DNA from 2 places in the Arthrobacter sp. SDR-2R genome. Region 2 is predicted to be linked to the other one. Evidence: riboswitches for the same ligand, from Rfam matches in the RefSeq annotation. Region 2 holds a riboswitch; the other holds the start of a gene.
What was found. Region 2 has a riboswitch for glycine ahead of AC3ANU_RS20425 (amino acid permease). Riboswitches for the same ligand answer to the same signal wherever they lie in the genome.
Positions count from the first base shown of each region.

Region 1: linked by a shared signal. The riboswitch ahead of gcvP (aminomethyl-transferring glycine dehydrogenase) and the one ahead of AC3ANU_RS20425 (amino acid permease) in region 2 are both predicted to bind glycine.

Region 1 is NZ_CM173231.1:4,046,965-4,061,153, reverse strand. It holds gene AC3ANU_RS18740 (APC family permease) at 1-746, opposite strand, end outside; gene AC3ANU_RS18735 (Dps family protein) at 968-1,447, shown strand; gene AC3ANU_RS18730 (MFS transporter) at 1,529-3,088, opposite strand; gene AC3ANU_RS18725 (TetR/AcrR family transcriptional regulator) at 3,174-3,710, shown strand; glycine riboswitch at 3,804-3,901, shown strand; glycine riboswitch at 3,928-4,035, shown strand; gene gcvP (aminomethyl-transferring glycine dehydrogenase) at 4,089-6,947, shown strand; gene gcvT (glycine cleavage system aminomethyltransferase GcvT) at 6,959-8,107, shown strand; gene AC3ANU_RS18710 (L-serine ammonia-lyase) at 8,250-9,689, shown strand; gene AC3ANU_RS18705 (TspO/MBR family protein) at 9,736-10,281, opposite strand; gene AC3ANU_RS18700 (lipid II:glycine glycyltransferase FemX) at 10,403-11,536, shown strand; gene AC3ANU_RS18695 (peptidoglycan bridge formation glycyltransferase FemA/FemB family protein) at 11,669-12,985, shown strand; gene AC3ANU_RS18690 (threonine/serine exporter family protein) at 13,020-14,189, shown strand, end outside.
Region 2 is NZ_CM173231.1:4,414,134-4,428,322, forward strand. It holds gene AC3ANU_RS20390 (AzlC family ABC transporter permease) at 1-240, opposite strand, end outside; gene AC3ANU_RS20395 (DoxX family protein) at 237-698, opposite strand; gene AC3ANU_RS20400 (CoA transferase) at 854-2,239, opposite strand; gene AC3ANU_RS20405 (glycerophosphodiester phosphodiesterase) at 2,247-3,146, opposite strand; gene AC3ANU_RS20410 (DUF445 domain-containing protein) at 3,196-4,557, shown strand; gene AC3ANU_RS20415 (LamB/YcsF family protein) at 4,774-5,523, opposite strand; gene AC3ANU_RS20420 (hypothetical protein) at 5,507-6,307, opposite strand; partial or broken gene AC3ANU_RS20425 (amino acid permease) at 6,480-8,020, opposite strand; glycine riboswitch at 8,071-8,166, opposite strand; glycine riboswitch at 8,167-8,265, opposite strand; glycine riboswitch at 8,557-8,657, shown strand; gene gcvP (aminomethyl-transferring glycine dehydrogenase) at 8,818-11,691, shown strand; gene gcvT (glycine cleavage system aminomethyltransferase GcvT) at 11,701-12,849, shown strand; gene gcvH (glycine cleavage system protein GcvH) at 12,899-13,282, shown strand; gene glyA (serine hydroxymethyltransferase) at 13,279-14,189, shown strand, end outside.

The DNA.
Region 1 (14,189 bases), 370 kb from region 2:
TCCCAGCCCCAGTACACGAAGATCGACAGCGAGATGCCGGCGGCAATCTGGCCGAACGTCTCGATCTTCGTGACGTCGAACCAGTCCCAGCTGAACGGGATGGCCGTTTCGGACGTGGACCAGTTGGCGAAGGCCATGGCGACGAACAGCCCCAGGACCAGAAGCTGGAAGCCCACCAGGCCGTACTGCACCACCTTGGTGGTGTGCAGCCCGCGGTAGCTGACCCAAACAGCCAGCGCCACGAACACGAAGCAGGTCAGGACGTTCAGCGCTTTGTTGCCGGCCAGGTCTGCCAGTTCCGGTGAGCCGGTGAGCTGGGACAGGAAGAGGTAGAAGAAGTCGACGGCGACGCCGGCCAGGTTGGACAGCACGATGATGTTGGCGGCCAGCAGGCCCCAGCCGCCCATCCAGCCGACCCAGGGGCCGAAGGCTTTGGTCACCCAGGTGAAGGTTGTGCCGCTGTCCGGGGAGTCGGCGTTGAGCTCCCGGTAGGCGAGCGAGACCAGGATCATGGGGATGAACCCGATCAGGAAGATGACTGGCAACTGGAGTCCGGCTTCATTGACGGTGGGTCCGAGTGCGCTGGTGAGGGTGTAGGCGGGGGCGATGGTTGAAATGCCCAGGACGACGACGGCGAGGAGCCCGAGCTGCCCGCCCTTGAGGCCTTTGGCGCTGACGCCGTCCGCGGACGGGGCGTGGGCGTGCGGACCGGGTTTGGCCGTACTGGTGCGGATTGTCTCTGTCATGGCACCACTTTCTGGAAGGCTGTGAGACGGAGGTCACTATATGAATGGCGTTCATTTAGTATGGGGGTGCCGGACCTGTGATGCAAGACGCAATATGAATCACATTCGTTTATGACTTCCTTTCCAAATTAGTAAGCTCACTGAGAAATTGCCGAAAGCCCTGCCGCCGCTACGTGCTCGGCTGGTAGCGTCGGCCGTATTGGACCACTTGAGGAGGACGCATGAAAGCTTCACCGACACTGACCAACAATCTGCAGGCTGTCCTGGCCGACCTGATCGAACTGCACGTCCAGGGCAAGCAGGCGCACTGGAACATCGTGGGCACCAACTTCCGCGACCTGCACCTGCAGCTTGATGAGATCGTCGACGCTGCCCGCCAGTTCGCCGACGACACAGCCGAACGGATGCGCGCCCTGCATGCACTCCCGGATGGCCGCAGCTCCACCGTTGCCGAAACCACCAGCCTGGCCCAGTTCCCTGAAGGGCTGATCAGCACCACGGATGCCATCGAGCGGATCGTTGCCGCCATGGAAGCCGCCGTGGGCACCATGCGCAAAGTCCATGACGAAGTGGACGAGGAGGATCCCACCTCCGCGGACCTCCTGCACGAGTTCATTGCCCGGCTGGAGCAGTTTGCCTGGATGGTGCAGGCTGAAAACATGAAGCCGACCGCCAAGGTCACAGCCGCCGACTCCAAGTAGCCGGCGGCCACCCGCCTGGACCCTTTGGGCGCCTGGTATCGGAATTGATCCGGTACCAGGCGCCCTTTTTGTTTCGCTTGGTTAGGCCGCTTTCGGCACCTTCCGCAGCACGACGGCGGCGAGGACTGCCGCCGTCGCCATCAGTACCAGCCCAATTGCCGCAGTGATGTGCACGCCGGAATCAAACGCTGACGCCGCAGCGTCCCGGACGGTGTCCGACAGGGAAGCGGGCAGCAGGTTTGCTGCTTCCACTGCGCCGGCAAGTGTTTCCCTCGCGCTGTGCAGGGAGGAGCCGGGCAGCATGCCGTCAAGGCCTGCGGGCAGCCGCAGGTTCTGCTGGTAGGACGCCGTCAGGATGGAGCCCAGTACCGCCGTGCCCAGCAGCGACCCCACCTCGTAGCCGGTCTCGGAGATTGCCGCGGCAGCGCCTGACTTCTCCGGCGGCGCGGACCCGAGGATGAGGTCGTTGGAGATGGTTTCGGCCGTACCCACGCCCAGTGCAAGGACCAGCAGGGCTGCCAGCAGCAGCGAGGGGCCGCCGTCGTGATTCCCGAATGCCACCATGGTGTAGCCGGTGGCACTGAACGCCAACCCCGCAGCCACCACGTATCCCGGGCGGACCTTGCGGACCAGCGGCACCACCACCAGGCCGGCCACCACCGTGGCGGCCAGTGCCGGGATCATGGCAACGCCCGCTGCGGACGGCGTCATTCCCTCGAGGAGTTGGAGGTGCTGGGCGAGGAACAGGATGAAGCCGTTGAAGGAGAACAGGGCAAGGATGTTGGCGCTGATGGCCATGCTGAACACCCTGTTCCGGAACAGGGACATGTCCAGCAGGGGGTGCGCCAGCCGCTGCTGCCGCTGCACGAACACCGCCCCCGTGGCCAGGCCGAAGGCGATGGCGCCCAGACCTGCCGCCCCTGGACCTTCGGTGGCAACTGCCTTGATCCCGTAGACAACGGGCACCATGACCAGCATGGAGAGCAGGATGCTGGGGATGTCCACCTTGCCGGGTGCCGGATCCTTCGATTCCGGGATGAGGGCCGGTCCAAACGCCAGCAGGGGGAGCATGAGGGGGACCGCCACCAGGAAGACGGCACCCCACCAGAAGTGCTCCACCAGCCAGCCGCCGAAGATCGGACCCAGGGCCGCGCCGCCGGAGAATCCGGCGGCCCAGATGGCGACGGCCAGCCTGCGGCGATTGGGCTCGGGGAAAATGTTGCGGATCAGCGACAAGGTGGACGGCATCAGCATGGCGCCGAAGAATCCCAGGGCGGCGCGGCCGGCGATGAGCCATTCCGGCGCGGGTGCAAAAGCCGTCGCAACGGACAGCGCGGCAAAGCCGATGCTGCCAAGGATGAGCAGCCTCCGCCGCCCAATCCGGTCGCCGAGGCTTCCCATTGATACCAGCAGCCCGGCCAGCACCAGGGGGTAGGCGTCAACGATCCACAGCAGCTGCACGCCCGTGGGTTCCAGGGCCCGGGCGATGGCCGGCAGCGCGAACGTCAGTGCGGTGTTGTCCACCGCCACCAGCAGCACGGGAAACATCAGGAGCCCCAGCGCCAGCCAGTCGCGCCACGGAGGACGCATGGAAGTGCTGCTTGCCTGCCCGGTTGCCGAACTCTCGATGGAAGTGGTCATGAGATAACTATACCGTCCGGACGGTATAGTTTAAAAATGCGATGGTTTTCCTTATTCCTGCACGGGGGAGGGCATGATGGAGGGCATGCCCCGAAAGCCTGTTGCCCGTGACGCGGTCCTTGACGCCTTCGAGTCCCTGCTGATTGAAGTGGGTGAGCGGGCGGCCACCCTCGATGCCGTGGCGCGCAAGGCCGGCGTATCCAAAGGCGGCCTCCTCTACCACTTTCCCAACAAGGAAGCCCTGATTGCCGTGTTGCTTGACCGCCTGGAGGGCCTGGCGAGCGAGGATGCCGATGCCATGGCGTCGGCAGCTGAAGGCGCCGCGGCCTACTTCATCCGTTCCTCGGTCTGGGCGGATACCCCTTTGGACCGTGCCATCGTGGCCGCCACCCGGCTTGCAGAGGTGGCCCACGAGGAGACGCGGCGCCGCTTCGCGGCCATCCAGCAGCGCTGGCTGGACGAAATTGCTGCGGATGTGGGACCTGGGCTGGCCAAGGCAGTCCTCTATATGGGGGACGGCCTGTACTTCAACGCCATGCTGTCCGTGGCCCCTGCGCCGGCCGGGGGAGCGGCCGCTGACGTGGAGGAACTCCTGGCCGCGCTGGAACGGCTCCGCAGGTAGCTCCGTCATTTGCCGGGAGGGGTTGCCGCGTAGGACAATAGAAAGTTGTGAGGGCTGTCACCGGCCTTCATGATCCAACAAATGAATAGCCTTTGATCTGCGGCGGGAGAGTTCTGCCGGAAGTACAGGCAGGCGCCGTAGGAGCAAATCCTCCCCAGGAATCTCGCAGGCCCCCGTACCGCCGCGGCGAGGCACCTCTGGAAAGCAGCAGGCAGTCTTATTCTCTTTTGGAGAGGTAGGGACTGTTGTGCTCACCGACGGTGCAAGCGGGTCCTGCCCAGGCAGGGAACGCGGAAACTCTCAGGTCCAATACAGAGCGGGGAGGAACCCGAATAGCTGTGGCGTACCCTTCGCCGCCTGAGTAAATGGAGTTCCTTCGTGTCGGTTACCCCAGCCTCCACCACTTTCGTAGACCGCCATATCGGCGCGCGCCGCCAGGCCGACGTCGACACCATGCTCAAAGCCGTAGGCTACGACTCGGTCGATTCCCTTGTGGACACCGCGGTTCCCAAGGTCATCCGCCAGGACACCGCCCTTCGCCTGCAGGACGCCCTCAGTGAGGTTGAAGTCCTCACGGAACTGCGGAAGCTTGCCGCCAAGAACAAGACGGCGGTGCAGCTGATCGGCCAGGGCTACTACGACACCGTGACTCCGCCGGTGATCCGCCGCAACATCCTGGAATCCCCGGCCTGGTACACCGCCTACACGCCCTACCAGCCGGAGATTTCGCAGGGCCGGCTTGAGGCGCTGCTGAACTTCCAGACCATGGTGCAGGACCTTGTGGGCCTGCCCATCGCCAACGCTTCGCTGCTGGATGAAGCAACGGCGGTGGCCGAGGCCGTGCTGCTGATGCGCCGCGCCAACAAGACCAAGCCCGCGGCAGGCGGCAAGACCGTCCTGGACATCGACGTGCTGCCGCAGACCATCGCCATCGTGCTGGGGCGTGCGGAGGCGCTCGGCTTCGAGGTGGAGGTCGCCGACCTGTCCAAGGGCCTGCCCGAGGGCGACATCAACGGGATCGTGCTGCAGCAGCCCGGGGTCTCCGGCCGCGTGTGGGACCAGTCCGCCGTGATCGCCGCTGCCAAGGACCGGGGCGCGCTGGTCACCGTGGCTGCGGACCTGCTGGCCCTGACACTGATCACCCCTCCGGGCGAGCAGGGCGCGGACATTGCCGTCGGCTCAGCCCAGCGTTTTGGCGTGCCGCTGTTCTTCGGCGGCCCCCATGCCGCCTACATGGCTGTCCGCAAAGGCCTGGAGCGTTCCTTGCCTGGCCGCCTGGTTGGGGTGTCAAAGGACGACGCCGGCACGCCTGCCTACCGGTTGGCACTGCAGACCCGCGAGCAGCACATCCGCCGCGAGAAGGCCACGTCCAACATCTGCACCGCCCAGGCGCTGCTGGCCATCGTTGCGTCCATGTACGCCGTTTACCACGGCCCCGACGGCCTGAAGGCGATTGCCCAAACGGCGCACCGCCACGCCCGTAGCCTGGCGGCCTCGCTTGCGGCCGCCGGCGTCGAGGTGCTGCACACGAGCTTCTTCGACACCCTTACGGTCCGGGTCCCCGGACGGGCTGCTGGCATCATCGCCGACGCCGAGGCGCGGGGCATCAACCTGCGCAGCGTCGACGCCGACACCGTAGGCATCGCCCTCGATGAAACCACGACGGCGGCCATCGTCGCCCAGGTTGCCGACGTCTTTGGCGCCACGGTTGCCGAGGTCCAGGGCGAGGGCCAGGGCTTTGGGCTGGAGGCCGCCGTCGAGCGTTCCTCCGACTACCTGCAGCACCCGGTCTTCAACACGCACCGGTCTGAAACCCAGCTGCTGCGTTACATCCGCAAGCTCTCGGACCGGGACCTGGCGCTGGACCGCACCATGATCCCGCTGGGTTCATGCACCATGAAGCTGAACGCCACGGCCGAGATGGAAGCCATTTCCTGGCCGGAGTTCGCCTCGATCCACCCGTTCGCCCCGGACTCCCAGACCGAAGGCTGGCGCGAACTCATCGCCGGCCTGGAAGCGGACCTCGCCGAGATCACCGGGTATGACCAGGTGTCCATCCAGCCCAACGCGGGCTCGCAGGGCGAGCTCGCCGGGCTGCTCGCGATCCGCGGCTACCACCATTCCCGGGGCGAGCAGCAGCGCAACGTCTGCCTGATCCCGGCCTCGGCGCACGGCACCAACGCCGCCTCCGCCGTGCTCGCGGGCATGAAGGTGGTCGTCGTGGCCACGGCTGCCGACGGCACCATCGACCACGACGACCTGACGGCCAAGATCGAGGCCAACAAGGACGTCCTCTCGGCCATCATGATCACCTACCCCTCCACCCACGGTGTCTACGATGGGGATGTCCGCGAAGTCTGTGACGCTGTGCACGCCGCGGGCGGCCAGGTCTACATCGACGGCGCCAACCTCAACGCCCTGGTAGGGCTGGCCCAGCCGGGCCAGTTCGGCGGGGACGTGTCCCACCTGAACCTGCACAAGACCTTCTGCATCCCGCACGGCGGCGGGGGACCCGGCGTCGGGCCCGTTGCCGCCAAGGCGCACCTGGCACCGTTCATGCCGGGCGACGCGAACAAGGCGGCGCACGAAGCCGGGCACGGTGTGGCGATCTCGGCGTCCCGGTTCGGTTCGGCCGGCGTCCTGCCGATTTCCTGGGCCTACGTGAAGCTGATGGGCGGTGAGGGCCTGACCGAGGCCACCAAGTCCGCGCTGCTGGCGGCCAACTACGTCGCGTCCCGCCTGAACGAATACTTCCCGGTCCTCTACACCGGTGAAGGCGGGCTGGTGGCGCACGAGTGCATCCTGGACCTGCGCGAACTCACGGCGAAGACGGGAGTCACGGCCGAGGACGTGGCCAAGCGGCTGATCGACTTCGGTTTCCACGCCCCCACCCTTTCGTTCCCTGTCGCGGGCACGCTGATGGTGGAGCCCACCGAGTCAGAGGACCTGGCCGAGATCGACCGCTTCATCGAGGCCATGATCAGCATCCGCAAGGAAATCGACCAGGTGGCCAACGGCGACTTTGCTGTAGCGGATTCACCCCTGCGCCGCGCACCCCACACGGCGGCCGCCGTCGTCAGCTCTGACTGGGACCGCGCCTACCCGCGGGAGCAGGCGGCGTTCCCTGCCCACCACAAGCAGGACAAGTACTTCCCGCCCGTGGGACGCATCGACGGCGCCGCAGGTGACAGGAACCTCATCTGCTCCTGCCCGCCGCTGGAAGACTTCGAAAACTGAGGACCGGCGCCATGACCGAGAAATACACCGCGCTTTACGACGAGCACAAGAAGCTTGGAGCTTCCTTCACGGACTTCGGCGGGTGGCAGATGCCGCTGAAGTACAGCTCGGAGCTTGCTGAACACCACGCCGTCCGCAAGGCTGCCGGCCTGTTCGACCTTTCCCACATGGGCGAGGTCTGGGTGACCGGCCCGGATGCCGCAGCCTTCCTGGACTACGCCCTGGTGGGAAAGATCTCCGCCATGGCCGTGGGCAAGGCCAAGTACTCGCTGATCTGCAACGAGGACGGCGGCATCATCGACGACCTCATCACCTACCGACGCCCTGCCGCGCAGGACGGCGCCGACGTCTTCCTGGTGGTCCCCAACGCGGGCAATGCCACCGTGGTGGCCGCTGCCCTGCAGGAACGGGCCGCCGGGTTCGATGTTGTAGTGGAGGATGCCTCAGCCCGCACGTCGCTGATCGCCGTCCAGGGCCCCAAGGCCCAGGAACTCCTGCTGCGCCTGGTCCCGGCCGCGCAGCACGCACTGGTCACTGAGCTGAAGTACTACGCCGCTGTCAGCGTGCCGCTCCTGGTAGGCGGCGCCGGAAAGGAACTCCTGCTTGCCCGCACCGGGTACACGGGTGAGGACGGGTTCGAAATCTTCGTGGGCAACGACGATGCCCCCGCGCTGTGGCAGTCACTGATCGCCGTCGCCGACGACAGGGAACTGACCCCGGCAGGCCTCGCCTCCCGTGACTCCCTGCGCCTCGAAGCGGGAATGCCCCTGTACGGCAACGAACTGTCGCTGCAGGGCGACCCGTTCGCCGCCGGCCTCGGCCCCGTCGTCGCGCTTTCCAAGGAAGGCGACTTCGTCGGCAAAGCCGCCCTGGCCGCCAAAAAGGAAGCCGGAGCCGGCAGCACCTCCGGCCGCCGCCTCGTGGGGCTCAAAGGCCAGGGCCGCCGCGCCGGACGCGCGCACTACCCCGTCCTCAAGGACGGCGCCACGGTTGGCGAAGTCACCTCCGGCCAGCCGTCGCCCACCCTTGGCTACCCCATCGCCATGGCCTACGTCGACGTCGAATACTCGGCACCCGGCACCGCCCTCGACGTGGACCTCCGTGGCAAGGCGGAGCCATTCGAAGTCGTCGACCTCCCGTTCTACAAACGCCAAAAGTAAGCCCTGTACCGCACCGTGGCCGGCTTCGGGTCCGGCTCTGCCGGCCCCTGGTGCGCATGGACCGGTGTGTCGAGGCTGACAGGACGTACAGGAAGTGGGTTGAGCGGCAACCGAACCAGATTTAGTTAGGAAATACCCCGTTATGGCTGTTGGAGTCTTTGACCTGTTTTCGATCGGGATTGGGCCTTCGTCTTCGCATACTGTGGGGCCGATGCGGGCTGCTGCGGTGTTCGCTGAGGAGCTCAAGGGCCTGGGTGTCCTGGGTGATGTGGCGGGGTTGCGGGTTGATTTGTATGGGTCGTTGGCGGCGACGGGTCATGGGCATGGGACGATGACCGCCGTTTTGTTGGGGTTGGAGGGGTTCCATCCGGAGTTGATCCTGCCCGCCGAGGTGGAGGAGCGGCTGGCCTCGATCGCGGAGACCGGGGTGCTGAACCTGGCCGGTGCTGTGGCCTTGCCGTACGGGGTGAAGGACATGGTGCTGCGGCCGTTGACGGTGTTGCCGCGGCACACGAACGGGATGACGTTCACGGTCACTGATGCGGCCGGGGAGGTGCTGCATTCGGCGACGTTTTTCTCGGTGGGTGGCGGGTTCATCGTCCGGGAGGGCGAGGAGGACGCGGCGCAGCAGGAACTGGACGCGTCCAAACAGGAACTGCCGCTGCCGTTCCGGACCGCGGCGGAGCTGCTGGGGCACTGCGCGGTGACCGGGTTGGGCATCGCCGATGTGATGCTCGTGAACGAAAAAGTCTCCCGGGACGAGGAGCAGATCCGGGCGGGGCTGCTGCAGATCTGGTCGGTGATGGAGGGCTGCGTGGCCGCCTCGTTGAGGCGGGAAGGGGTGCTGCCGGGCGGGTTGAAGGTCCGCCGCCGCGCCCCTGACTGGTACGACCGGTTGAAGAAGGAATCCGCGGGCGGCCCGGTCGAGGAGACGGATGCGGCGTGGGACGCGGGCCCGTTCGATGCCAGGTATTGGCAGGAGTGGGTTAATTTGGTGGCGTTGGCGGTGAACGAGGAGAACGCCTCCGGCGGGCGGGTGGTCACCGCCCCGACGAACGGGGCGGCCGGGATCATCCCCGCGGTGCTGTTCTACGCCCTGCATTTCGCCCCGGGCATGGACAAGGCCACCCAGGAGGACCGGGACGCGGTGGTGGTGCGGTTCCTGCTGGCCGCGGGCGCGGTGGGGGTGCTGTACAAGGAACAGGCCTCGATCTCCGGGGCCGAGGTCGGCTGCCAGGGCGAGGTGGGGTCGGCGTCCTCGATGGCGGCCGCGGGCCTGGCCGAGGTCATGGGCGGGACCCCGGCGCAGGTGGAGAACGCCGCGGAAATCGCGATGGAACACAACCTGGGCCTGACCTGCGACCCGATCGGCGGGCTGGTCCAGGTCCCCTGCATCGAACGGAACGCGATCGCGGCCGCGAAAGCGATCAACGCCGCGAAAATGGCGCTCTGGGGCGACGGCACCCACCGCGTGTCCCTGGACGAAGTCATCATCACCATGCGCGAAACCGGCAAGGACATGTCCTCCAAATACAAAGAAACCGCCATGGGCGGCCTCGCCGTCAACGTCGTCGAATGCTGATCCCCACCTGGCAACGCGACGCCACAGGCCACGCGGAGACCATCGCTTAGTTATGCGCCGCGGCCCACCAGTTCAGGCTGGCCGCAAACACCAGCCATGACACGTAGGGCAGCAGGAGCAGCCCGGCCGTGCGGCTGATGGGACCAAAATACACAACGGTTACTGCGACGGCGGCGATCAGGGCAAGGATGATGGCCAGCCCCAGCCACAGGGCCGGCGTGCCAAGGGCGGGGTAAAGGGCGAAAAACGCGGGGGTCCAGGCAAGATTGAGGACCAGCTGGACGGCGTAGGCGGCCATTGCCGGACGCGTCCTGCTGGTCCGCCGGCGCCAGACCAGCCACGCTGCGACAGCCATTGCCGCATAGAGGACGGTCCAGACGGGACCAAACACGCCGTTGGGCGGGGACCAGGGCGCCTTGTCTGCGGTGGCGTACCAGCCGGAGACATTGGCCGCCGAGGCCAGGCCGCCCAGCGCCGCCACCAACAGTGACGCCACCAGGAATCCGATAAGCGCGGCCACCTGCACCCCGGCGCTGTAGGGCTGTCCGTCGCTCCCCGTGCGGGCTGTAGTCTCTTCCCCATCCGGCCTCATGCCTACACCCTTGTTGACCGCCAACAGCGACGTCAAGCGGGCATTCTGAACGCGGATGCCGCCCGTGCACCGCCGGTCGGCGAAAAGCCGGAAGCACATCAGGCTTTAGACTTGAGGCTGCATGTCCGCACGCACCCAGAACTACCGAAACCGCGCACAGACCCGATTGGACAAGGCCCCCTTGCGACAATTCACCGCACGTTTTGCCACCGCCGAGGAAATTGAAAACTGGGACAAGCACGTCACGGCCAATCCGAACGGCGGCAATATGCTGCAGTCCGCCGCCTATGCATCGGTCAAGAACGGAAGCGGCTGGAAAGTCCGGTTCCTGGTGCTGGAAAGCCCCGGAAACTCCAGCTACAACCTGGTGCTGGAGAAGAGCTTCCCCGTCCTGGGACGGTTGTGGTACCTGATCAAGGGCCCCGACCTGGCCGATGCAGCGGACCTCGGCCCCGTCCTTGAATCCGTTGCCGCGTTTGTCCGCGGCAGGAAGCTGAATGTCTTCACCATCAAAGTGGAACCGGACATTATCGACTCCGACGAGGTGCAGAAGGAACTGCGCGCGGCCAACCTGGTGAAAGCGCCCAATATCCAGTCCAACGACTCCACCGCCCTGCTGGATATCTCCGGCTCCGAAGAGGCAGTATTCAAAGCCATCTCCTCGCGCGCCCGCAATGCCATCCGGCGTGCCGAACGCGAAGGCTGCCAGGTGGTCCGGCAGGAACCCGGACCTGAAACCTACCGCGCCCTGTACGACCTGATGGTCAACACCGTCAGCGCCAAGGGATCCATGCCCCTGCGCAGCTACGATTACTACGCACAGTTCTGGGATGAGTTCAGCAACCGCGGCCAGGGCAACTTCTTCTTCACCTACGAGGACGGAAAGCCCAGCGTGGGCGCATTCGTCATCAACTACGGTGCCAAGGCAACCTACAAGGACGGCGGTTCCACCCAGAACCGCAAACAGTACGGTGACTCGCACCTGGTCCAGTGGGCGGCCATCCGCCGGATGCAGGAACTCGGCTGCACCGAGTACGACTTCTGCGGCACGCCTCCAGCTGCGCGCATCAAGGACAAGACCCACAACCTTTACGGAATGGGCATGTTCAAGACCAGCTTCACCAAGACAGTGACCGACTTCGTGGGCTGCCACGACTACGTCCTGTCCCCGCTGCGGCACCGGCTTTGGGTCAAAGGCGGCGAAAAGATCTTCCGCCGGATTGAAACCGCACGGACCGGCCAGCAGTTCTACTAACCTGCAGCCGCCAGACCCGCAAAGCTCCCGCGACCCCCGCCGGACCAGCACGCCCGCGTGCCGGCCGCCCCGAACACCGCCCGCCCATCGCGCGCCCACCAGGCCGCGAAGAGTCCAGAAGAAGGTCACCCCTTGAATCCAGTTTCCGCCGCTACCGGGCTTGAATACGCCAACCTCAGCGACGCCGACTTTGAGGCCTTCGCCCTGAAGCACCCGCAGAACAGTTTCCTGCAGTCCATTGATTTTGCCCGTTTCCAGCGAGCACGCGGCCAGCAGGTGGAACTCTTCGGGGTCCGGCGCAACGGGGAACTCGTGGCGGCAGGAAAGCTCAACTACACCACAAACCGCCTCGGCTACACCGTCTGTGAATGCGCCAAGGGCCCCCTTATGGACTACACGGACCGGAACCTGGTGGGCGCCGTCGTCGAGCTTCTCCGCAAGCACGCGGCAGGCCGCAAAGCCGCTGAACTGCGGATCTCGCCGAACGTCAGGTACATCGCCCGGGACGCCGACGGCGCCGAGCACCCCGACGTCGAGGACAACCGGCCCCTGGTGGCCGACCTGGAACGGCTGGGGTTCGAGCACCAGGGCCTGGACATGAACTTCGTCAACGTCAACTGGATGTTCATCAAGAACCTGGTGGGCATCCAGGACGCCGAAGAACTGATCATGAGCACCAGCTACCGGACGCGCAAAGCCATCCGCAAAGCGGAAAAGAACGGCGTCTTCCTGGAACAGGCCACCCTGGACACCCTGGACGACTTCTACGGGGCCCTGAGCCGGGCCGGTGACGAAAAAGGATTCGTCTACCGCGAACGCGCCTACTACGAACACCTGCTCCGGACCACCACCCCGGAATTCACCAAGCTGATGATGGCGAAGATCGACATCCCGGCCTACCGGAAATCCATCACTGAGCGCCTGGCAACGGAGTCAGCCACCGCAGCAGATCTCCGCCGTGAGGTGGAGGAGACCGGCAGCAAAAAGAAGGCCAACCGGCTCAAAGTGGTACAGGACCTGGTGGACAGCTACGAGCGGAGCCTGAAGGACATCGAAAGGTTCCCCGACTCCGTGGGGACGGCCACCGTGGCAGCCATCCACTTCGTTTGCTACGGCGATGAGGTGGTGTGCGTCATCGGCGGCACCGTCCAGGACTACATCTACTTCAACGGCGCAACCTCCCTGTACTGGGGAATGATGCTGCATGCCCTCGAGAAGGGATACCCGCGGTACAACTTCTACGGCACCTTCGGCATCTCCGGCCAGGACGAGGAAGGCCACGGCGGCTACGAATTCAAGAAGGGCTTTGGCGGTGAAGTGGTCCAGCTGGTGGGAGACTTCGTCGTGCCGGTGCGGCCCGCCGTCTTCCATGCCAACAGGCTCGCCAGGTCCGCTGCGGCCGCCGCCCGCACGCTGCTGGGCAAGTTGCCGCTGAAGCGTGCAGCCTGACCGTCCATAAACCGCGTACAGGGAGGAAGCGGGCATGACCGAACGGCACGAACGGCCAGGGCACAGGCCAAAGACTGACGGCCTGCCCAAGACTGAACCGCTGACCCCTGCGCAGCTTCGGCAGGACGCTGCCGCCAAGAGGATGCTGCGCCGCCTGGTGCAGGGCGAGAATCCACCAACCGCCCCGTTGAGCATCGTGGACCGGCTGGCGGGGAGTCCCTACGCCAACCCCACCATCCAGGTGGGTGGCGTGGACACCTCCGCCCGGAAGACCCTGGATTTCGCCCTGCACCTGGCCGAGACCATGTTCCGGTATGGCGCCGGCGCCCTGGAAGTGGAAACCAGCATCATTGCCGTCACCGCGGCCCTGGGGCTGAAAAACATCGAGGTGGACATCACCAACCAGTCCGTGGGTATCAACTACGCACCCAAGGACCAGACGCCGATCGCCCTGCTGCGCGTGGTGCGCTCCTGGACCAACAACTATGCGGGCCTGGCCAAGGTGCACCAACTGGTCACGGACATCGTGGCCGGCGGCGTGGGCCGGGATGAGGCGATCCGCCGGCTGAACGAGGCCATCACCAGCCCGAAACCCTATCCGCGCTGGATGGTCACGGCCGCCTTCGGCATCTTCGCCGCCGTGTTCGTTGGCGTGCTGGGCGGCGGTCCGGTGTCCTCGGCAGTTGCGTTCGTGGCCAATATCGGCATCAGCCTGCTGGCCCGGCAGCTGGGACGCTGGCGCGTACCGGACTTCTTCATCACCGCCAGCTGCTCTTTCGTGGTCACCATGCTGGCGCTGCTGCTCTGGCAGTTCGGGCTCACCGCATCGCCGTCCATCGTGGTGGTGGGCGGCATCCTGCTGCTCCTTCCCACCGGGCGCCTGGTGTCCTCCGTGCAGGATGCCATCAACGGCTTCCCGGTGACGGCGGCCGGACGGTTCCTGTCCACGCTGCTGACGTTCGGCGCCATCGTGGCAGGGATCGCTGTTGCCTTCGTGGTGGGGGAGCTGACCGGGCTGCAGCGCATCGACGTTACCCAGACCTTCCCGCCCGCCTACGATCTGTGGGTCCTCATCATCTTCGTAGCCGCCGCCGTGATGGCCATCGGCATTACGGAACAGACCACCTGGAAGCTCCTGCTGCCAACCGCAGCCGTAGGCGTGGCGGGCTACCTGGTGCTGCTGGGCTGCGGCCTGCTGGGCATC
Region 2 (14,189 bases):
GTTGCGCATGCCCAACAGGGTTGCTGCGCTCATTGCGGCGATGCCCGAACCTCCACCTGCCACCACACCGATAAACGCGAACTGCGAACCACCGCTGAAGAGGAGCAGGCTCAGGGCCATGGTCTGCCACAGGTTGAGCCCGGAGGTCACTGCGAGCGCTCCGAAGGACACCCCGTAAAGGCCGGTGGCGATGCTGATGGAAATCCCCACCCTGACCGCCGGCGAGGCCAGGAGTTTCACACCCAGCCTCCAGGTTTGCGTGCCTTTTGGATGGGCTTCCGGAGGCTCCAGGCCCAGAGGATCAACGGTGCCTGGAGCGGCAACCGCACGGTGTGGATCTTCCGCCGGCGGGGCGTACCCTGCGGACCGTAAGCCTTCGCCAGTGCGTCAGCGTGTCCCGCCAGGAATGCGATAAACATCGCTGTGAGGGCGGTGGCGGTCAGCTTCCGGGTGGGCGGGAGGAGGATTCCGACGGCGGCTGCCAGCTCCAGCAGTCCGCTCACGGCGATCCACTCATCCCGGGACAGGACGGCCAGGGGATGGTTGGGCACAGGATGGTTGGGGACCGCAGTGTGGGCCGCACCGGGTTCCGGATCCGGTTCCGCGTCCCGGCGGCAGAGGTAGTCCGGAACGACGTCGCGGTAGAAGCCGGGATCCCTGAAGTGCTTGCCCGCACTGGCCAGCAGGAGGGCTCCCATGGCAGCCGCGGACAGAGTCTGAACGGCGGGGCCCTGAAGGGAAAAGTTCGGTACGGACAAGCCCCTGACTGCAGGACCGGACCAGGGAAGAGGCATGGAACCACTCAATCACAGCCACGGTGGCCGCCAGAAACCGGCCTGTGAGGCAAGGTCCCTCAATTCCAGGCGGGCGGAGAGCTTCCATACGGGGGCGGCGGGGACAGGTAGTCCACCGGCCGGCCCGCGTCCAGCAACGGTGGACCGACGTAGCGGAGCTGCCCGTAGGTGCTGTCCATGGAGTTGTGGTGGGGTCCGGGTAGCTCTGCCGGGCCGTCAGTGACCCCTGGTTCGGTGTCCCCTGCTTCGGTGCCCATTGGAAGGGAAAACAGTTCCTCGGCGGTGCGGGCAAGGGACAATTGCGCACAGGCACCCATCCCAGCCTCCCGGCGTCGGTCCAGGAGGCGGACGGCCGCCGCAGCCACCCCGTATCCTGTGGCGTGGTCCAGCGCCTGGACAGGCAGGGCACCCGGGCGCCACCCGCCGTCGTCATTGTCCTTCCCGTACACGTGCGCGATTCCGCAGGCGGCCTGGACAATGCTGTCAAAACCGCGCATACCGCTCCATGGCCCGGCGCTCCCCCAGCTGTTGAGGGTGACCACCACCAGCCGAGGGTGCGAGGCCAGCAGTTCCCGCGGGTTGAGCCCGAAACGGTCCAGGGCGCCGTGCCGGTAACCCGTGACCACGACGTCGGCGCGGGCCAGGAGCTGCTGGAGGCTGTGCTGGTTCTGCGGAAGCCCCAGATCGGCTTCCGCGCTGCGCTTGCCGAACGCGGTGTCCACGAACTGGTCTTCGATTTCCGGGAAGGCTGGCGGGTCGATCCGCAGGACGTCGGCTCCCAATGCTGCAAGCAGGCGGGTGGCCACCGGCCCTGCAATCACCCGGGTCAGGTCCAGGACCCGCAGCCCCTCCAGCGGCGGTTTGTGGCCGCCACCGATGCCCTCGCCGCCTGCCGTAGTAGCCGCCGCGGCAAAGTCCTGCAGTCCCAGACCGGCCGTGGTGCCGTCGGTATGCTCCACGGCAATCCAGGGTCCGGATCCCGCCGCCCGGCCCATGCCGGACGCAAGCCATTCGTCACGCGTCCTCACGGCCGCAGCGATCCCGCCGTGGCCCTGGATGGCGGCCTCAGCCTCAAGCGCCGCCATGGAACGAAGAGCCTGTTCCGCCCCTTCCGCGGAGGCGGCTCCCAAGGCGCGCAGCAGCCGCTGCTCGTGGTGCGGGTAGTTGGCGTGGAGCCGGATCCAGCCATCGCGGGTCTGCCGGAAGCCCGACAGGGGCGCGAATCCCTGTGGCTTGCGTCCGGCAATCCGCAGGTGGCCGAAGGAATCGAAGGCAGCCGCGGTAAGCGCCGGCGTAGTGCTGAACCGGCCGGGCGTGCGCGCATACACGTTCAGCGCTTCCGCCGCGGCTCCCACCGAGTACAGTGCCAGGCCTTCGACGTCGAGGGCGCCGGCCCACCAGCGTCGGGGCGAATACGGGAGCGGATTGACGTGGTGCGCGTCCACGTCCGCCCTACTTTCCCTGCGGAGAGGCTGCGTGGAGCTGGTCCAGGACGCGGGCCGGCACGTTGGTGGTGATCTCGTGGATGCCCAGCTCCTGGCAAAGTGCCACATCCTCCGGGGAGTCCACGGTCCACACCCGGAAGCGCCGCCCGGAGTCCAGCCATCGGCGGATTGTGGCCGGGCGCTCCCTGACGTAGTCGATGCCGGGGCCGGCCATTCCTACTTCCCGGTCGTCCAGGATCCGTTCACCCTCCAGCTGGGTGGCCTTCATGAGGTTGGCGACGGCGCTCCCCGTAATGAGGCCCAGGCCCAGACCGCCGCGGATCTCATGGATGGTGAGGTCGTCCACCAGTTGGCAGATGTATTGCGGCGGGACGGACTGGAGCAGGTGGCGGACCGAGTCCGGGCTGAAGCTCATGAAGGTCACGGCCACGTTGTCCACGGTGGAGCTTTGCGGGTCCCAGCCCTCGCTGCGGAGCACCTCCAGCACGCGGTCCTCCAGTTTGAGCTGGTAGGGACTGGGATGCTTGAGCTCGATGGCGAGTTTCACCGGGCGGCCCGCCCCGCGGAGGATGTCCAGCAGCTCCGGGAGGGTCAGCAGCTGTTCCGAACGTGCTCCATACTCTTCGGGAATGCGGACCCCCTTCCAGGATGAGAAGTCCAGCTGGTGCAGCTCGCGCAGGGTCCGTTCAGCCACCGGCCCGGTCCCGTCCGACGTCCGGTCCAGGTTGGCGTCATGGAGCAGGACCAGGTGCTGGTCCCGGGTGAGGTGGACATCGCACTCCACCCCGTCGGCCCCGTCAGCCAATGCCTGCAGGTAGGCGGCCCGGGTGTGTTCGGCGTATGCGCCGCTGGAACCACGATGGGCAAAGACCAGCGGCCGCTGCGGCACTGACTCGTCAATTGTCATGGACACACGGTAGCCGACCGGCCCCCGCCTTCGGGGCTAGGCTTGGCACATGCAGGTGAACTCTGAGGCAACTACTGGGCCAACCAGGCAGGATCCCCCCGCCGAGGCCGCACAGCAGGTGCGCCCTGGCACTGTGGCGGCAGGCGCCGTCGTAAGCCGCCAGCCCGGTGCCGGCGACGCCGAGAAAGCGGCAGCGCTGCGGAAGATGAAGCTGCTGGCGCTGAGCCTGCTGATCGCCATGGCCGTGATTTTTGTCTTTGCGTTCGCGCTGCAGAAGGACTACCCGTGGCTGCAGTATGTGCGCGCGGCGGCCGAGGGCGGAATGGTGGGCGCGCTGGCCGACTGGTTCGCCGTGACGGCCCTGTTCAAGTACCCCATGGGCATCAAGATTCCCCACACCGCCATCATTCCCCGCCGGAAGGACCAGATCGGGGCCTCGCTGGGCGAGTTCGTGGAGACCAATTTCCTCTCCGAGCAGGTGGTCCAGGAGAAGCTGGCCAGCGTCAACATCGCGCGGCGGGCCGGCGTTTGGCTGGCCGGCCCTGGTGGTGCCGAACGCGTGGCCAAGGAGGGAGCTGCCGTTATCCGCGGCGCCTTCAAGGTTTTGAATGACGACGACGTCCAGGCCGTCATCGAGGGCATGGTGCGCAAGCATCTGCTCACCCCGCCGTGGGGACCTCCCGTGGGCAGGCTGGCGGAGCGCATCTTCCATGACGGGCACCATCACACGCTGGTGGACCTGCTGGTGGACCGCGCGGCGGACTGGGTGGACGACAACCACGAAACCGTCACCCGCCTGGTGTCCGACCGCTCCCCCACGTGGGTTCCGCAGTTCGTGGACGGACTGGTGGGCGACAAGGTCTATATCGAGATCCTGAAGTTCGTCCGTGCCGTCCAGGCTGACCCCCGCCACCAGGTGCGGCAGTCAATCGACAAGTACCTCAACGACCTGGCACAGGACCTGCAGCATGACCCCGCGATGATTGCGCGCGCGGAAGACATCAAGGCGCAGGTCCTGGGCGACCCCGAAGTGCGCGAACTGGCCTCGCGGACCTGGGGAACGGTCAAGAACGCGCTGCTGGGCGCCGTGGATGATCCGGACAGCGAACTCACCATCAAGTTCAAGGCTGCGGTGCGCGATTTTGGGTCACGGCTCGTGGACGACCCCGAACTGGCCGGGAAGGTCAACGCATGGATCGGTGACGCCGCCGGGTACCTGGTCCGCACCTACCGTTCGGACATCGCAGGCGTTATTACGGACACCGTGGCTCGGTGGGATGCCGAGGAAACCTCGCAGAAGATCGAGCTCCAGGTGGGTAAGGACCTGCAGTTCATCCGCATCAACGGCACCGTGGTGGGGTCCCTGGCCGGGCTGGGGATTTTCACGGTGGCACAGCTGATCTTTGGGTAGTTTTCCGCTGCTGTAGGTCCCGGGTGGACTTGGCGCTGCGCATCTTCCTTTTCGCTGCAGATTCATCTTGGCGCTGCGCATCTTCCTTTTCGCTCGGGATATTTGGGGTGCGAAAAGGAATGTGCGTGTCGATAAGGCGTACGACGGCGGCACGGAGGGCTGGAGTGACGCTCGGATTGTTGGAATGGAGTCGGCCCGCCGTACGGCTGCAGGCTCCTAGGCGAAGGACTCCAGTGCGACGCCTGCGCCCTCAAGTCCTGCCCTGATCCGGGCCGCCATTTCTACGGCGTCAGGGGTCCCACCGTGAATGCACAGGGAGTCGGGCCGTACCGCAATTACGGATCCGTCCACGGCAACCACTTCGCCTTGCGTGGCCAGGCGGACGGCCCGTTCGACCACCGCATCGACGTCGTACAGGACGGCATCGTCCTCGGAGAGCGGCACCAGGCTGCCGTCGGCGAGGTAGGCACGGTCGGCGAAAGCCTCAACGAACACCGGGTGCCCGGCTTCCTTGGCCTGCTTCAGCAGCTCCGAGCCCGGGAAGCCCAGGAACGGAAGGCCTGGATCGTAGGCGTTGACCGCAGCCACTACGGCGGAGGCCTGTTCGGCGTCATGGATCGTGGTGTCGTACAGCGCTCCATGCGCCTTCACATAGTCCACGGAGGCGCCCACGGCATGCGCAACCCCGTCGAGCGCGCCCAGCTGGTACAGCACGTCCCCGAAGAGCTCGTCGAAGCTCATGCCAAGCATGCGGCGCCCGTAGCCGGCCAGGTCCCGGTAGCCCAGGTGCGCACCGACGGTGACATCAAGTTCGTACGCGGCCCTGCAGCTGTCGAGCATGGTGACGGGATCCCCCGCGTGGAGGCCACAGGCTACGTTGGCGCTGGTTGCCAGCTGGAGCATCGCCGGATCGCCTCCCGCGGTCCAGGAGCCGAATGATTGGCCTACGTCAGCGTTGAGATCCAATGATGTTGCCTTCCAGCGTCAGGTTGTCCGGCCCGGCAGCGGAAGTCAGCTCCCCGGGAATGGTGTCCGGCATCGGCCCGAACGCCTCCCGGGCATTCTTGGCCACCGCACGGCCCATCACGAGGTTACCGGCTCCGCCGACAACGGCCCCTATGCCGAACGGGAGGGCCCGCCCGAACAAGGCAGTCCCTTGGCGCTTGAGCAGGTTCTTGAGGAAGGCATGCTGGATCCTCTTCCGGACGCTGCCGAAACCCGGCACCACCATGGATTTGGACAGCGCGTTGCCCCAGGTGTTGGTGGCGCCGCCGGATGCCTGGCCGCTGAGCGTGCCCAGCAGGGCGGTGCCCTCCTCGCCGAGCATGATGGCCATGACCATGGTGCCGGCCTTTTCCGGGTTGGTCAGACGGATGCCGTGCAGTTCAGCCAGCGATGTTGCGTACAGGGCTGTGGCTTCCAGGAAGCCAACGGTGGCGGCTGCGGAAAGTCCCAGCGACGCCACGGTTCCAACGCCGGGGACGACGGCGGTGGCACCCACCAGGGCTCCCCCTCCGGCAACAGCCCGCAGGTAGTCGCGCTCTGCGATGTCCGCCAGCTGCGCGGCCGTCGCCCGCGGATGCCTCTTCTGGAGCCTGCGGATGTAGCCAACCACCAGGGGCCGCTGGATCTGCACTGCTTTCAGGAGCATGTTGTGGACGCCGGGCTTGGGCTTGCCCTCGGCGTCAAACATTGCGTTGTGGGCGGTTTCCTGTGCGATGCGTACTGCGGGGTTGCTGCGCCGGGCCATGGTCACCTTCATTCAAATCGACCTGCAGCGGCTAGGCTGCCGTGCCTTTCCATCCTATGTGGATAGACACTAAGCATGCTTAACTTCCGGGCCGTGGCTTCGTCCGGCGGGCTGCGGCGGCAGGATGCGGTACCTGCACCTCACCGCCGCCGCTGCAACCCGCCGTCGGACGTTACTTCCCGGCCTGCTGGACCTCGCGCCCCGCCGCCCCGGCGTCCTGGCCGCCGCTGCGCGCGGCAGTGGCCTGGTCTGCCTGAAGCTCGGCACGGAAGACCTCGAAGCGGGCCAGGTGGGCGGGACGGCGCCGCAGGATGGCCCAAGCCACGCCCAGGATGACGAACCAGATGGGGGTTACCAGCAGTGCAACGAGAGTGTCGGGCTGGGTGGTAAGGGCCCAAAGGACGAAGGCAAAGAATGCGTACACCACCCACACGGCGGGAATGCCACCGGGCATCTTGAACTTCGACGCCGCATGCAGGTGCGGCCGGCGGCGCCGGAAGGAGATGTAGCTGGCGAGGATGATCGACCAGACGAAGACGAAGCAGACCGCAGACACGGTGGTCACCATTTCAAAGGCCATGCCGACATCCTGGCCGGCATACATGAGTACGACGCCGGACAGCAGCAGGACGCAGGACAGGAACAGCGCGTTGCTGGGCACCTTCCTCGTGGAGAGCCGGCTGAAGATACCGGGGGCGTCGCCTTCCTGGGCCAGGCCGAAGACCATGCGGGACGTGGAGTAGATGCCGGAGTTCGCGGAGGACATCGCCGAAGTCAGGACCACCAGGTTGACCACCGTGGCCGCGGCGCCGAGGCCGGCCAGGGAGAACATCCCGATAAAGGGGCTGTGGCCGGCGGCGAACTGGGTCCACGGGGTGACCGCCATCAGGATGACCAGCGCACCGACATAGAAGAGCAGCACGCGGACGGGGATGGCGTTGATGGCCTTGGGCAGCGTGCGCTCGGGGTTCTTGGCCTCGGCGGCGGTGGTTCCCACCAGTTCGATGCCTACGAAGGCGAAGACTGCGATCTGGAATCCGGCCACGAAGCCCATGAACTCATTGGGGAAGAACCCGCCATGGCTCCACAGGTTGGTGAAGCTTGCGGTGCCCGCGTCGCTCTGGAAACCGGTGAAGATCATGAAGAGTCCCACGATGATCAGGGCTGCGATGGCGACGATCTTGATGAGGGCGAACCAGAACTCGGTCTCGCCGAACGCCTTGACGGTGGCGAGGTTCAGCAGGAGCAGGATGCCCACCGTGGCCAGGCCCGGGATCCAAAGTGGCAGCGCCGGCCAAAGTTCCTTTGAGTACCCTGCGATGGCGATGACGTCGGCGATTCCGGTGATCACCCAGCAGAACCAGTACGTCCAGCCGGTGAAGAATCCGGCCCACGGCCCCAGGAGATCGGCGGCGAAATCACTGAAGGACTTGTAGTTCAGGTTGCTGAGCAGCAGTTCACCCATGGCCCGCATGACGAAGAAAAGCATAAAGCCGATGATCATGTATACGAAGATCACGGATGGGCCGGCCGCGGAGATGGTCTTGCCGGAACCCATGAACAGGCCCTGCCGATCGCGCCGCCGATGGCGATGAGCTGGATATGCCGGTTGGTGAGCTGCCGCTCCAGGTGGGGAGGCTCGCTGCGGGCTGCCGTGGCAGCGCCTTGGCTGCGGGCTGGTTCGCCGTTGGACGTGGGGGGATGAATCGCCATGAGGAACTCCATCGATAAAGCGGCTTTTGGGTGCCGCAAAAGATTTGGTTCCTCCCCGCTCTGTAGTGGACCTGAGAGTTTCCGCAGCAAAAGCCGCTTGCACCGCCGGTGAGCCAGGGTCATGCCCGGCTGCTTTCCAGAGTTGCCTGTCCGCGGCGGTACGTGGGCCTGAGAGTTTCCTGGGGAGGGTTTGCTCCTACGGCGCCTGCTGGATGTACCCGGCAGGGCTCTCCCGCCGCAGGTCGAAGGCGTATTCAGTTGGAAGCCGCAGGCTTTTTGGGCCACGGCCGGTCATGCAATGGGACAGGCGCCGACTGGTGGGCTGCTCCGGATACGCTGAGCCAGCCACCGGCGGCGCCATTCCCGGGGTTCAGTGTGGTGTCCGTCACGATCGAATGTCAAACCCCTCCCGACACAAGCGGGGAAGAACGGCGTCACGTGCCCCTCGAGCCCCGCACGGAAGCCGCCCGATTTGCCACGGACGAGTCTATCCCGGTACCTTGTGAGCCGAATCACCCACATTTGAATAAGCCTTTCGAGCTGTGACGGGAGAGTCCTCCCGGCGAAACACCGGTCAGGCGCCGTAGGAGCAAATCCTCCCCAGGAATCTCTCAGGCCCCCGTACCGTCACGGCGAGGCGACTCTGGAAAGCAATCAGGCTTCTGCCTGGTTCACCGACGGTGCAAGCGGTCCCCTGCCAACAGCAGGCAACGCGGAATCTCTCAGGTCCAATACAGAGCGGGGAGGAACCCATCCCACGCCGTGCCACCTTCGGCCGGCCAGATCTGGAGTTCCTCATGACGATTCATTCGCATCCAACATCGTTTGTTGACCGCCATATCGGCGCGCGCCGCCAGGCCGACATCGACACCATGCTCAAGGCCATCGGCTACGACAGCCTGGATGGCCTGGTTGACGTGGCCGTCCCCGCGCCCATCCGCCAGGAAACTGCGCTCAAGCTGACCGACGCCCTCAGCGAGGTTGAAGTCCTCACGGAACTGCGGAAGCTTGCCGCCAAGAACAAGACGGCAGTCCAGATGATCGGCCAGGGCTACTACGACACCGTGACTCCGCCGGTGATCCGCCGCAACATCCTGGAATCCCCGGCCTGGTACACCGCCTACACGCCCTACCAGCCGGAGATTTCCCAGGGCCGGCTTGAGGCGCTGCTGAACTTCCAGACCATGGTGCAGGACCTGACGGCGCTCCCGGTAGCAAACGCCTCCCTCCTCGACGAAGCCACCGCCGTCGCCGAAGCCGTGCTGCTGATGCGCCGCGCCAACAAGTCCAAGACTGCGAAGGACGGCAAGACCGTCCTCGACGCCGACCTCCTGCCGCAGACCATCGCCATCGTGCTGGGCCGCGCCGAAGCCCTGGGCTTCGAGGTGGAAATTGCAGACCTCACCAACGGACTTCCCGACGGCGACATCAACGGCGTCGTCCTGCAGCAGCCCGGCGTCTCCGGCCGCGTCTGGGACCAGTCCGCCGTCATCGCCGAAGCCAAGGAGCGCGGCGCGCTGGTCACCGTGGCTGCGGACCTGCTGGCCCTGACACTGATCACCCCTCCGGGCGAGCAGGGCGCGGACATTGCCGTCGGCTCCACCCAGCGTTTTGGCGTGCCGCTGTTCTTTGGGGGGCCGCACGCCGCCTACATGACCGTCCAAAAGGGAATGGAACGTACCCTCCCGGGCAGGATCGTGGGCGTCTCCAAGGACAACGCCGGCACGCCTGCCTACCGGTTGGCCCTGCAGACCCGCGAGCAGCACATCCGCCGCGAGAAGGCCACGTCCAACATCTGCACCGCCCAGGCGCTGCTGGCCATCGTGTCCTCCTTCTACGCCGTTTACCACGGCCCCGACGGCCTGAAGGCGATCGCAGAGACCGTACACCACAAGGCCAGGGTCCTGGCAACAGCACTCACGTCACTGGGCCGCGAACTGGTCACGGACTCCTTCTTCGACACCCTCACCGTCCGCGTTCCGGGCAAGGCCGCCAAGGTGATCACCGCCGCTGAAGCCCGCGGCATCAACCTGCGCTTCATCGATCCGGACACGGTGGGCGTCTCCGTTGATGAGACGACGACGGCGGCAACACTTTCCGCCGTCGCCGTCGCCTTTGGCGCCGGTCCGGTGGGTGACGCCCAGGGATTCGAACTGCCCGACACCATTGTGCGCACCTCGGCCTACCTGCAGCACCCGGTCTTCAACACGCACCGGTCTGAAACCCAGCTGCTGCGTTACATCCGCAAGCTCTCGGACCGCGACCTGGCGCTGGACCGCACCATGATCCCGCTGGGTTCATGCACCATGAAGCTGAACGCCACGGCCGAGATGGAAGCCATTTCCTGGCCGGAGTTCGCCTCGATCCACCCGTTCGCCCCGGACTCCCAGACCGAAGGCTGGCGCGAACTCATCGCCGGCCTGGAAGCGGACCTCGCCACGATCACCGGGTATGACCAGGTGTCCATCCAGCCCAACGCGGGCTCGCAGGGCGAACTCGCCGGGCTGCTCGCGATCCGCGGCTACCACCATTCCCGGGGCGAGCAGCAGCGCAACGTCTGCCTGATCCCGGCCTCGGCGCACGGCACCAACGCCGCCTCCGCCGTGCTCGCGGGCATGAAGGTGGTCGTCGTGGCCACGGCTGCCGACGGCACCATCGACCACGACGACCTGACGGCCAAGATCGAGGCCAACAAGGACGTCCTCTCGGCCATCATGATCACCTACCCCTCCACCCACGGTGTCTACGATGGGGATGTCCGCGAAGTCTGTGACGCTGTGCACGCCGCGGGCGGCCAGGTCTACATCGACGGCGCCAACCTCAACGCCCTGGTAGGGCTGGCCCAGCCGGGCCAGTTCGGCGGGGACGTGTCCCACCTGAACCTGCACAAGACCTTCTGCATCCCGCACGGCGGCGGGGGACCCGGCGTCGGGCCCGTTGCCGCCAAGGCGCACCTGGCACCGTTCATGCCGGGCGACGCGAACAAGGCGGCGCACGAAGCCGGGCACGGTGTGGCGATCTCGGCGTCCCGGTTCGGTTCGGCCGGCGTCCTGCCGATTTCCTGGGCCTACGTGAAGCTGATGGGCGGTGAGGGCCTGACCGAGGCCACCAAGTCCGCGCTGCTGGCGGCCAACTACGTCGCGTCCCGCCTGAACGAATACTTCCCGGTCCTCTACACCGGTGAAGGCGGGCTGGTGGCGCACGAGTGCATCCTGGACCTGCGCGAACTCACGGCGAAGACGGGAGTCACGGCCGAGGACGTGGCCAAGCGGCTGATCGACTTCGGTTTCCACGCCCCCACCCTTTCGTTCCCTGTCGCGGGCACGCTGATGGTGGAGCCCACCGAGTCAGAGGACCTGGCCGAGATCGACCGCTTCATCGAGGCCATGATCAGCATCCGCAAGGAAATCGACCAGGTGGCCAACGGCGACATCACCCTGGAGGCATCCCCGGTGCGCAACGCACCCCACACGGCGGCCGCCGTCGTCAGCTCTGACTGGGACCGCGCCTACCCGCGGGAGCAGGCGGCCTTCCCCGTTGCCTCGCTCCGCCAGGACAAGTACTTCCCGCCCGTCGGCCGGATCGACGGCGCCGCCGGCGACCGGAACCTGGTCTGCTCCTGCCCGCCCCTCGAAGCGTTCGAGGACAGCACAGCCGAATTTGAGAACTGAGGACTTCCAATGACTGAGAACTACACCGCTCTTTTCGAGCAGCACAAGAAGGCCGGGGCCTCGTTCACGGACTTCGGCGGGTGGCAGATGCCGCTCAAGTACGAGTCTGAACTCGCGGAACACCATGCCGTGCGCAGGGCGGCCGGCCTGTTCGACCTCTCCCACATGGGCGAGGTCTGGGTGACCGGCGCCGACGCCGCCGCGTTCCTGGACTACGCCCTTGCCGGCAAACTGTCCGCGGTGGCCGTGGGCAAGGCAAAGTACTCGCTGATCTGCAACGCCGATGGCGGCATCATCGACGACCTCATCACCTACCGCCGGCCATCCCCCGAAGAGGGCGTGGACAGGTACCTGGTGGTGCCCAACGCGGGCAACGCCGCAGTGGTGGCCAAGGAACTGCTGGAACGCGCCGCCGCCTTCGACGTCATTGTGGAGGACGCCTCCGCCGACACCTCGCTGATCGCCGTCCAGGGACCGAATTCCGAAGCGATCCTCCTGACGCTGGTCCCGGCCGAACAGCACGCACTGCTCACCGGGCTCAAGTACTACGCCGCCGTCGAGGTGGGCATCGCCGTCAACGGTACGGTCCAGGACCTGCTCGTGGCCCGGACCGGCTACACCGGCGAGGACGGCTTCGAGATCTACGTTCCCAACCTGGACGCCCCCGCACTGTGGGAGGCCCTGCTCCAGGCCGGCGAAGGCTCCGGCCTGGTTCCAGCCGGACTGGCCGCACGCGACTCGCTCCGCCTCGAAGCCGGGATGCCGCTCTACGGCAACGAACTCTCCCGCCACGTCAACGCCTACGCGGCCGGCCTGGGCCCCGTGGTGTCGCTGGCGAAGGAGAGCGGCTTCGTAGGCAAGGACGCCCTGGCCGCCATCAAGGCCGCAGGAGTCGGTTCAAGCATCGGGCAGAAGCTGGTGGGCCTCAAGGGTGCCGGACGCCGCGCTGCCCGCGCCCATTACCCCGTCCTCAAGGACGGCACCCTGGTGGGCGAAGTAACCTCCGGCCAGCCCTCCCCCACCCTCGGATACCCCATCGCCATGGCCTACGTCGACGTCGAATTTGCTGAAGTCGGGACCGTCCTGGACATCGACCTCCGCGGCAAGCCCGAGCGCTTCGAAGTCGTCCCCCTCCCCTTTTACAAGCGCCAGAAGTAAATCGATTTCGCCCAACCACCACAGGTTTTGAAGAGAAGGAAAGTAGACAATGAGCAAAGTTGTTTCTGAACTGAAGTACTCCGCCGAGCACGAGTGGGTTGCTGTTGACGGATCCGGCCCCGCGGGGATCGGGATTTCCGCCGTTGCTGCCGACGCCCTGGGCGACATCGTGTACGTGGACCTCCCCGAGGTCGGCTCCACCGTGACGGCCGGCGAGACCTGCGGCGAGGTGGAATCCACCAAATCCGTCTCCGACCTCTACGCCCCCGTGACCGGTGAGGTCACCGAGATCAACGACGGCGTGGTCACGGACCCCGCCCTGATCAACAGCGATCCCTACGGTGCGGGCTGGCTCTTCAAGGTGGCCGTTACCGAGGAAGGCCCGCTCATGTCGGCAGAGGAATACGCAGCAGCAAACGGCGGCGAGCTGTGAGCGCCCCGGCAGAAGTGGGCGCCTTCGAGCAGGTGGCCTCCCCAAGCCTGAACGCCGACCTGTCCATCCTGGACCCTGAGGTTGCCGCGAAGATTGACGACGAGCTTGGCCGCCAGCGCGACGGCCTGGAGATGATCGCGTCCGAGAACCACACGGCCGCTGCGGTCATGCAGGCCCAGGGCTCGGTCCTGACCAACAAGTACGCCGAAGGCTACCCCGGCAAGCGCTACTACGGCGGCTGCGAGCACGTGGACGTCATCGAGCAACTCGCCATCGACCGCGTCAAAGCCCTCTTCGGCGCCGGGTTCGCCAACGTCCAACCACACTCCGGTGCACAGGCCAACGCCGCCGCCATGCACGCCCTGATCAAGCCCGGCGACACCATCATGGGCCTCAACCTGGCGCACGGCGGCCACCTGACCCACGGCATGCGGATCAACTTCTCCGGCAGGCTCTACAACGTGGTCCCGTACCAGGTCCGCGAGGACACCCACACCATCGACATGGCAGAGGTGGAACGGCTGGCCCAGGAGCACAAGCCTCAGCTGATCGTGGCCGGCTGGTCCGCTTACGCCCGCCAGCTCGACTTCGCAGAATTCCGCCGGATCGCCGACTCCGTGGGGGCCTACCTGATGGTGGATATGGCGCACTTCGCCGGACTGGTGGCGGCCGGGCTGCACCCGTCGCCGGTGCCGCACGCCCACGTCACCACGTCCACCACGCACAAGACCCTGGCCGGTCCGCGCGGCGGCATCATCCTGACCAACGACGCCGACATCGCCAAGAAGATCAACTCGGCTGTGTTTCCCGGTCAGCAGGGTGGCCCGCTGGAACACGTGATCGCCGGCAAGGCCGTGGCGTTCAAGATCGCAGCGTCCGAAGAGTTCCGCGAGCGGCAGGAGCGAGT